One region of the Oceanobacillus sp. CF4.6 genome, then DNA from elsewhere that is predicted to be linked to it. Evidence: riboswitches for the same ligand, from Rfam matches in the RefSeq annotation. Region 1 holds a riboswitch; each other region holds the start of a gene.
What was found. A riboswitch is a leader RNA that binds a small molecule or an ion and turns the genes downstream of it on or off. The one in region 1 is predicted to bind lysine.
Positions count from the first base shown of each region.

Region 2: it holds a riboswitch for lysine, as region 1 does, so the genes downstream of both, ACHABU_RS03910 (Na+/H+ antiporter NhaC family protein) here and dapA (4-hydroxy-tetrahydrodipicolinate synthase) in region 1, are expected to answer to the same signal.
Region 3: it holds a riboswitch for lysine, as region 1 does, so the genes downstream of both, ACHABU_RS10060 (amidohydrolase) here and dapA (4-hydroxy-tetrahydrodipicolinate synthase) in region 1, are expected to answer to the same signal.

Region 1 covers NZ_JBIMEX010000001.1:5,156-8,373, forward strand. The annotation lists gene ACHABU_RS00035 (ATP-binding cassette domain-containing protein) at 1-588, shown strand, start outside; gene ACHABU_RS00040 (hypothetical protein) at 662-1,126, opposite strand; lysine riboswitch at 1,308-1,486, shown strand; gene dapA (4-hydroxy-tetrahydrodipicolinate synthase) at 1,588-2,481, shown strand; partial or broken gene corA (magnesium/cobalt transporter CorA) at 2,592-3,218, shown strand, end outside.
Region 2 covers NZ_JBIMEX010000002.1:59,624-62,841, reverse strand. The annotation lists gene ACHABU_RS03920 (HD-GYP domain-containing protein) at 1-797, shown strand, start outside; gene yunB (sporulation protein YunB) at 875-1,654, shown strand; lysine riboswitch at 1,701-1,882, shown strand; gene ACHABU_RS03910 (Na+/H+ antiporter NhaC family protein) at 2,039-3,218, shown strand, end outside.
Region 3 covers NZ_JBIMEX010000005.1:133,586-136,803, reverse strand. The annotation lists gene ACHABU_RS10060 (amidohydrolase) at 1-1,455, opposite strand, end outside; lysine riboswitch at 1,732-1,909, opposite strand; gene ACHABU_RS10055 (hypothetical protein) at 2,041-2,613, opposite strand; gene ACHABU_RS10050 (D-alanyl-D-alanine carboxypeptidase family protein) at 2,890-3,218, shown strand, end outside.

The DNA of each region.
Region 1 (3,218 bases):
GGTTCCATCTATATAAATGATGAACCATTGAACCATTTAAATGAATATGCACGCATAATGTTTCAGGATGGGAGGCTTCTGCCCTGGAAGCGGGTGATTGATAATGTATGTATCGGTCTTCCAAGCGATTTCAAAGTAAGAGCGATGGAAGCTTTACATCAGGTTGGATTGGAAGATCGTATGAACGACTGGCCGTCGAAACTATCCGGTGGTCAGAAGCAACGTGTCGCTTTAGCCAGGGCTTTAGTTCATAATCCTTCACTATTACTACTGGATGAACCACTCGGAGCACTTGATGCACTTACTCGAATTGAGATGCAGGATCTCATTGAGTCGCTTTGGAAACAAAAGAAGTTTACATCGATTCTCGTTACACATGATGTGGAAGAGGCAGTTGCTATCGCTGATCGAGTCATATTAATTGAAAATGGAGAAATAAGCTTGGATCAGACTATTCGTTTGCCTAGGCCAAGACAACGTACACATCCTGCTTTCTCGATGTATGTAGAAGAAATACTGGAGAAAATTCTTGATCGTAATAAGGGTAAAATCGCTTTAGTAAAGAGTTCAAAGGAATCTCACATTTAAGACTGGTTCCTTTTCACTCCATAAAAGAGAATAAAAAATGAACCTCTATAAAAAGTAGGTTCATTTTCGATTACTATTCTAAATCTTCATCATCGAGCCTTCTGAAGCCTTCTTGCTGAAGATAATCAGCAGCGGCATTGTAGGTTGCGTATGTACCATCCAATAAGTCTCCTGCATAGATATTCCATAAGTCAAAATCATGAATTAGTTTAAGGATTTGTAGTTCGTTATTAATCCAGCTCTCTTCAAAAGGTTCTGATTCTGAGAGGGATTTAATGGATTGTTTGATAATGTTACGCAGTTCATCCGGTGTAAAGTCACGGATATTTACCATTCCTTTAGAATCAACCGCATAGTTTTCATCTATTTGTTCAGCATATACAAATCCATTCCCGTTTGGGTGAAGATGATAGACGACAATCTTCTTTTCCATCACACTTTCTTCAAAATGAAAATTGACACGGCCTAGTGATACATCATGACGCTCTAATTCTGTAAAGTCTTCAATAATTGCTAGTTTTTTTTCAAATGTAAGCATGTTACCTCCAGATAGGTGTTATTTAAGAATCAATTTTTATTATACCACTTGAATATTGGAAAATACGAAGGAACTGCATTAAAATTTTATAGAAAAAAATGGATAAAGCTTGTTTATTCTTAGATACTTTTGTTATAATACAAATAACAATCAAATACTTTCTTATTTTAGATCTTTTTAAAGTAAGGATAGAGGTGCAGAAACCATTAGTACTTATGTTTAGGAGAATGAGGTCCGGGGATACATAAGGAAAGGGGAATTTGCCGAAGCGGAAGGAAACTCATCATCCTGAAGTTGGTTCTGTTATTTAATAGATGCAGAACTGTCATATAGGGAACTATATGGAGGGCTATCAAGCGTAGAACTAATCCAAGTTCTAAGCAGCAGCGGGCTCTCGTTGGTGCTTTTTATTTTTGTCCTCCACACCTATCCAAAAAATTAAAGAAAAGGTGTGAACAGTTATGAATTTCGGTAACGTATTAACAGCAATGGTAACTCCATTTGATCCATATGGAGAAGTAGATTTCGAAGCTACTAGAGGATTGGTTAATTACTTGATTGCAAATGGCTCAGATGGGTTAGTGGTTGCGGGAACAACAGGTGAATCGCCAACATTAACGCATGATGAGAAATTGAAATTATTTACATTTGTTGTGGATGTAGTGGATGGGAGAGTTCCAGTCATTGCAGGCACCGGATCAAATAACACAAAAGCCTCTATTGAACTAACAATAGAAGCGGAGAAAACAGGTGTGGATGCAATTATGCTTGTTACTCCGTACTACAATAAACCGTCACAGGAAGGTATGTATCAGCACTTCCGCACAATCGCAGAAAGCACAACATTACCTGTCATGCTGTACAATATACCAGGAAGAAGTGTTGCTTCCTTAGATTTGGATACGATTATACGATTATCTCAAATTAAAAACATTGTCTCTGTAAAAGAAGCAAGTGGAGTCCTAGATCGTACAGCCGAACTGATCAGTAATACGGCTGAAGACTTTAGTGTGTACAGTGGGGAAGACAGTCTAACACTGCCTACGCTGGCTATCGGTGGTACAGGGATCGTATCTGTTTCTTCCCATATCATCGGGAACGAAATGCAGGAGATGATGGAGCATTTCAATAGAGGAGAAGTCGCCGAAGCAGGCGCCATCCATCGTCGTATATTGCCTGTGATGAATGCAATGTTTGCAGCACCGAGCCCAACGCCAGTAAAAGAAGCATTAAATCGAATCGGTGTGCCGGTTGGAAGTGTACGCTTGCCACTCATACCGTTAAATGATTTGGAACGTGAATCTTTATCAAAAGTCATTGCTATCTACGAGGAAAAAAGAGTAGCAGGATATTGATTACTTAGGGGAATAAGCGCATATGCTTATTCCCTTTTTCTCATTAGGATATGTTAAACTAACTTGTAAGAATATTTTAATCCTGGCTTTAAGAATAAAGGAGTAGCAACATGATACGAATAAGTGGCATCACTAATGACCAGCAGTTGAAAAGGAATGTTTCCATAAATGAACTAAATTTATCTGAGTATAAAATGTGTTGGATTGATTTTAACAGTCCAACTGAAGTGGAAATCAATCATTTAGAACAGACTTTTCATTTTCATCCGCTTGCAATTGAAGACTGTGTATACAGACTACAACGACCAAAATTGGACTATTACGATGATTACACATTTTATGTGACGCAAACGGTAAGAGAAGGAAGCAAGGATGTTTCAAAAGATGAGCTGAATTTTTTTATAGGAGATAACTATATCGTTTCATATCATCAAGAACAGACAAAAGAAGTTGAAGATGTGTGAGACCTTTTTTTAACAGAGAAAAATAGTTCTCAGTGGGCACCTTATTATGTGCTATATAGAATCATGGACAAGATTGTTGATAATTATTTTCCGCTTATTTATAAAATAGAAGATGAATTAGACAAAATAGAAGACAATACTCAAAATAAATCAATGGATCTTTTAATGAATGAGCTTTTTGATATCAGACACACGCTACTGAACTTAAGACATACATTTAATCCTATGCGTGATTTACTTTATCGCATGCTGAATTCTCAACACTTAGAGGGG
Region 2 (3,218 bases), on a different contig from region 1:
ATAAAAAGGGAAAGGATCTTGGTAATGTGGTCGAGCAGATTCTTAAAGAAATCCAAAACAGTGAAAAATCGCTTACACTGCTTGCTGATATTTTTGTTTCTGATAATTATGTCTTTCAGCATTCACTTAATGTAGCGATTTACTCTCTTGCAATAGGGGTTCAAATGGACTATTCAAAAAGTACGCTGTTGGAAATAGGTGTTGGTGCAATGCTACATGATGTCGGCAAGATCTTCATTGATCCTGAGATTTTACATAAACCGGATCGGCTGACAGACCAGGAATTTGAAATTATTAAAAGTCATACACAAATAGGCTATGACTATTTGCGAAAGCATTCGGGGATTTCCTCTGTAGTTGCCCATTGTGCCTATCAGCATCATGAGCGGCTGGATGGCTCAGGATATCCACGAGGCATTGAAGATAGAGATATGCTTCCATATGCAAAATTGATTGGTATCGCAGACGTTTTTGATGCTGTGACAAGTAATCGCGTTTATCGTGATGCAATGCTTCCACATGAAGGATTGGAGCTCCTTTATGCTGGTGCGATGCGTCTTTTTGATAAAGAGATGGTCGAAGCATTTAAGAAGAGCATTGCTGTCTATCCGGAAGGCTTGACAGTGGAGTTGAGTGATGGAAGGCAAGGTGTCGTTATCAGGCAAAACGAACAACTTTGTGACAGGCCCATAATTCGAATTATTCAGGAGAACGGCACAGAAGTTAAAGAAGTTTATGAAGTTAATTTGGGAAGTGTCGTGAATGTAACGATTACTTCTGTATTGACGAAGGATTAATCCGTATTTTTCTCCGTGCTTTTACTTATTCTAACCCCCTTAAAACAAGCATAAATTGTTTTGAGGGGGTTTTTTGGTTGAGACATAAGAAGCGTTATCGAAAGAAAAACTTTGCATCGCCTCCAAATAATTTTATTATGATGATTACGTTCATTATATTTGTATGCAGTGTTGGTCTTAGTATATGGATCATTGATAAGCGGGTTGAACCGGTCTTAATGGAAATTGCAGAAGTAAAAACGGATGAATTTGCAACGCGTGCGATTAATTCAGCAGTAAGATTTGCTGAAGAATACAGCTTTGATGAGGTATTGAATATTACCTATGATAATGAAGGCCATGTCGCAACATACAATTGGAATCCCTCTGTAGTCAGTGAAATAAATCGGGTGGCAACAGACCGCGTCGAAGAATTCTTTTTAAATGTAAACAGGGGTGATCCAATTACGTATGATTATTCCCTTCATGATCCCTATGAATATGAAGAAGGGGCAGAGGGCCGTGTAGAACAAGATCCGACATTGGTGGAAGTTCCACTAGGTCAGGTTACAGGAAATACAGTCCTGGCAAATTTAGGTCCTAAAATACCAATAAATCTCGGGTTAGTTGGAAGTGTAAGGACGAATATTATACGTGAAGAAGAGGAGTTTGGAATTAATGGTTCATGGGTTTCCCTTTATGTAGATGTCGAGGCTGATGTTCAAATAATTATTCCATTCACTACAGATGTGAAGACAGTCAATACCGAAATTTACATTGATGGTGGGGCAATTATGGGGAAAGTACCCGACTTCTATGGTGGTGATGGAGGTGGACCATCTATCTCTGTGCCAAAAGACGACTTGCAGAATGACTGAAAATCTTGTATAGTAAAATCATAATTGAATAAAAACCTTATCAGATCGGTGAGGTAGAGGCGCAAATAATATGAGTAATCAACCGGAGGAAGACAACAGTGATGGTTGGTAAAAGGATTATTTGCCGAAGTGTAATAAGGGTCAAACTTATTATTGCTGGTACATCTTTGAATAAAGGATGCACTGTCATGTAACGTATACGAATGTGCATGGAGAACTACTGATCGAAATGGAGGATAACGTATATTGTAAAACAATGATGGGTTATTTTCTGTCGTTGTTTTTTTGTGAGCAAAATTAATGATGTATGCTCGTACACCAAGCGTTTCGCAATCAATATGTCCAACTCCCACACATTCGATATTAACTAATGGAGGTAACATCATGGAAGGAACAATTTTATCACTTATTCCAGCACTGCTTATGTTGGTACTTGTCGTACTAACGAGGAAGGTATTGCTATCTTTAGGTGCAGGAATTATCGTTGGAGCTTTATTAATTCATGATTTTAATATTTTAGATTCCGTATCTGAAGTCTGGATGGTTTTTTATAATATCTTTGTTTCAGAAGGATCTTTAAATACAGGAAATCTGCTATTATTAGGATTTTTATTATTATTAGGTATGATGACTGCATTTCTCCAAGCATCAGGTGGCAGCAGGGCGTTTGGGGAATGGATGATGAAACGCGTCAAAACCCGTACTGGTGCGCAAGTAATGACCAGTGTTTTAGGCTTAATTATATTTATCGATGATTACTTTAATAGCTTGGCTGTTGGACAAGTTGCAAGACCATTAACAGATCGACATAAAATTTCTCGTGCAAAACTAGCTTATTTTATCGATTCTACCTCTGCACCCATCACAGTTATTTCGCCAATTTCAAGCTGGGGTGCATATATAATAGGTATACTAGGTGGATTGTTTGCTGCTAATGGCATAACGGATATTCAACCATTAACAGCATTTATCCAAATGATCCCACTTAATTTATATGCACTTTCTGCAGTATTGCTTGTATTCATGGTTGCCTATTTGAATATGGATATTGGTCCAATGCATAAACATGAAGAACGTGCCATTAAAACAGGAGCAGTATTGGATCCGGAACAGGATAAGGTACCTGGAGATTTAAGTAATACATTTTATCCGCATAAATCTGGTAAAATATACCATCTATTACTGCCGATTATTATATTAGTCGTTGGTACAGTCCTATCCATGGTTGTTACTGGTGCCAATGCAAGTGATAATGTAACGATATTAACCATCTTTGCTAATACAAATGTTAATTTATCACTGTTTATAGGTGGGGTTGCTGCTGTTGTAACATCATTCGCATTTCATGTTGGCTTAAGCATACCAAAGGCGAATGTAGGGAAAATCTTTTTTGAAGGTATTAAAACCATGCTTCCAGCCATTTATATTCTTGTTCTTGCCTGGATGATTGGTTCGATTATTGGAACACTTGAAACCGGTACGTATTTAGCAGAAATAGTGAGTGAAGCGTCCATCAGTTCATCAATGTTACCAGTTTTGTTCTTTATCATTGCTGGATTAATGG
Region 3 (3,218 bases), on a different contig from region 1:
GATTGCTTCTTCATTTGTTGGATATGCTCCCATTTCAGTGAATAACCTAAATGCTTCATGCATCGTTAATTTTTGATCAGGATACCAACCATTATGTGTTTGCCCTGGTGACCTTCTTGTCACAGCAGCATGAATTCCCATTAATGGATCGACTGGTTCGACAGGTGAATCTGATCCTCCTGCACATATTACTCCGGCCTCCTGCAGCGTTTTCCAAGCATAGGAAAGCTTCATTCGTTTTTCCCCAAGCCTCTCCTCAACCCATGGGTAATCACTCGCTAAAAATCGTGGTTGAATATCTGCAATTCTGCTTGGTTGTGCAAGACGCTCAATTAAATCTTCACGCAGCACCTGTACGTGAATCAGCCGGTCCCGGTGCGTTACGGTAGGAAACTGATCCATTATATCCAATACATTTTCCAGTGCTTGGTCGCCTATTGTATGAACAGCTATCGGCATAGATAATTCACGTGCACGTTTGATGATGTCATATATTGCATGCTGATCAAACATAGCTTTACCATAGTTTCCTGGGTCATCATTGTAAGGCTCTGATAATAAAGCAGTTCTTCTTCCAAATGCACCATCTGCAAATAGTTTTACTGCACCAATTTGTAGTGTTTCATTTCCGTAGCCCGCATACATTCCTAGGTCTCTTAAGTCATCGAGAAATTCATGATTGATTAAAAGATTGGAACGTAATCCAAGATGCTCCTGGTTCAGTAATTCGTCATAAATCTGATACGTTTGACGTAAACCGCCTAAGTAAAGGGGATCGTTTGAATGAACACTTGTTAGACCTTTTTCCATAGCGAAGTTGATTGCTTTCCTCATTGCATTTTTCAACGTTTCATACGATTTTTCAGGAATATGCTGCGTTATTAGATCGGAAGCAGATTCCAATAGTAATCCTGTTGGCTTATTTGTCGATTCATCCAATACGATCTTTCCACCTACGGGTACTGTCATGGTAGGATGGTAATTACATATTTCCAATGCTTTGCGATTAACTATAGCGGCATGTTCACAGATTCGCGTTAAATATAATGGGTTGTGTGGAGCTACATGATCAAGTTCATGAATTAAAGGAATTCCTCCATCGGTAAAGAGGTTTTCATCCCATCCTCCACCAAGTAGCCATTCACCTGGTTGAAGTGTTTTTGCCTGATTTTGGATGTGATTCAGTGCTTCGTGTTTCGTCGTAATTCCTGTTAAATCCAAATCGATAAATTTCGTGGCAATCATGGACATATGAAGGTGACTGTCTACCAATCCAGGTGTCACCGTATTCCCTTCCAGATTAATAACTTCAATATCGGAGTTTCCCCATTGGATGAGCATATCCTTGGTTGCTCCCATATCTATAAAACGGCCATTTTCTACGACAACTGATTGCACAGTTGGCCTTACTGGATTAAAAGTATAAAATTGTCCATTGGTAAAGATTTTTTTCATGATGTAACTATCTCCTCGGTAAATAATTTAGGGAAATAAACAATGGGATAGTTAAAGGGAATGATCTGGTTATGAAATAGGAGTGTTACTGTCTCATATATGTAGTAGTTAATTAGATTTACATAGCGTTTTTCTACGTAAATATTTGGAGAAAACATAATGAATGGAGGGAAGGTGTTTTATGTACACAAGGTATAAACACCTTTTTAAGTGCACAAAAAAACAACGATAGAAAATAACCTACCATTGTTTATACAATATACGTTATCCTCCATTTCGATCAGTAGTTCTCCATGCACAATTACATTGCATGACAGTAAGTTTCCTATTCAAAAACATACCAGCTATAATAAGCTTGACCCTTACTACGCTTCGGCAAATAATCCTTTCATCAATCATCATAGATGTCATCCTCCGACTGGTTACTCATATTAAATGCGCCTCTACCTCACCGATCTGATAAGGTTTGTTTATTCAATTTAGAGTAATGTTATCAAATTTCTGATTAACTTACAAGCGTTGATTTTGAAAATAATGCTGCGTTGCGGAGTGTATTCGACAAAATTCGGGGAGTGACAGGCACCTTTATCTTTTGAAGAGTCTGATAAAGAAACCCTGTTTTTGTTGTACTTCCGCTTCAGCTTCTTTTGCCGCTGCAATTTGTTTTTGTGTTTCGAGTCGATCATTTATAGTCTGCATTAACATCTTGTCACGTTCCTTCAGTCTTAATTCTATATAATCCTGCTGCTGATTCAGTCGCTGTACCAATTCCTTAATCAATTCATTTTGCATATGCAGTTCTTTATTGTAGTTTTCCAATAATTCATTTTGATGATGAACCATGTCTTTTAATTCCGTTAGATCGTTGTTATAACGTTCTGTGACGTTATCTATAACAGTTAATTCCTGTGATACATCATCACCTTTAACCCATAAACATACAGCTTCTGCACACTCTTTAAGACTCATATCGCCGCTATTTTTAAACGTTACAAGTTTCTGCAGTGCAATAACGTCATTCTCATTGTACCATCGTTGATTTTGATTATTCCTATTAAATTTATAACCTGCATTTTCTAATAGAATACTATACTTCCTTAGTGTTGATTCCTTTACCCCTAATAAGTTAGCTATATCTGCAGGGTTATATATTTTCATCCATTCTTTCCCCCTTTTTGTTAATTATAGCGTTATAACATAATTATACCAGAGTAATATTTAAAATTGTATGAAAATTTAATTAACAAATTTGAATTTTACTAGAAAAATGGTAGAAAAGGATAAATTTACGAAGTATATGTAACCTTTAATCTACCATATATTACCTGGAATGTTAGGTGTTTATTACAAGTTTTCAATCGTATTTACATATTTATTCCGTACCTTTATTCTAAAATAGAACGTACTTTAAAAATCTTAGATGGAGTAGTTATAATGAAAAAAATCGTTCTATTAATCACGGTTATACTAGCAGTTAATATGATAAACGCTTTGAAAGTCCATGGTGAATCGCCAGGATCTCCGACAATACATAGTGAGGCTGCTATTCTGCTAGAGGCAAATTCGGGTCAAATACTTTTTGAAAAAAATGCAAATGAACGTATGTATCCAGCAAGTGTAACTAAAATCGCTACAGCCATTTTTGCAATTGAGAACGGAGACCTGGAAGATATTGTAACGGTTAGTAGCAATGCCAGTGCCCGAAATGTGGAAGGGACTACTGTCTTTTTGGAAGAAGGAGAGCAAGTTACATTAAAGAAGTT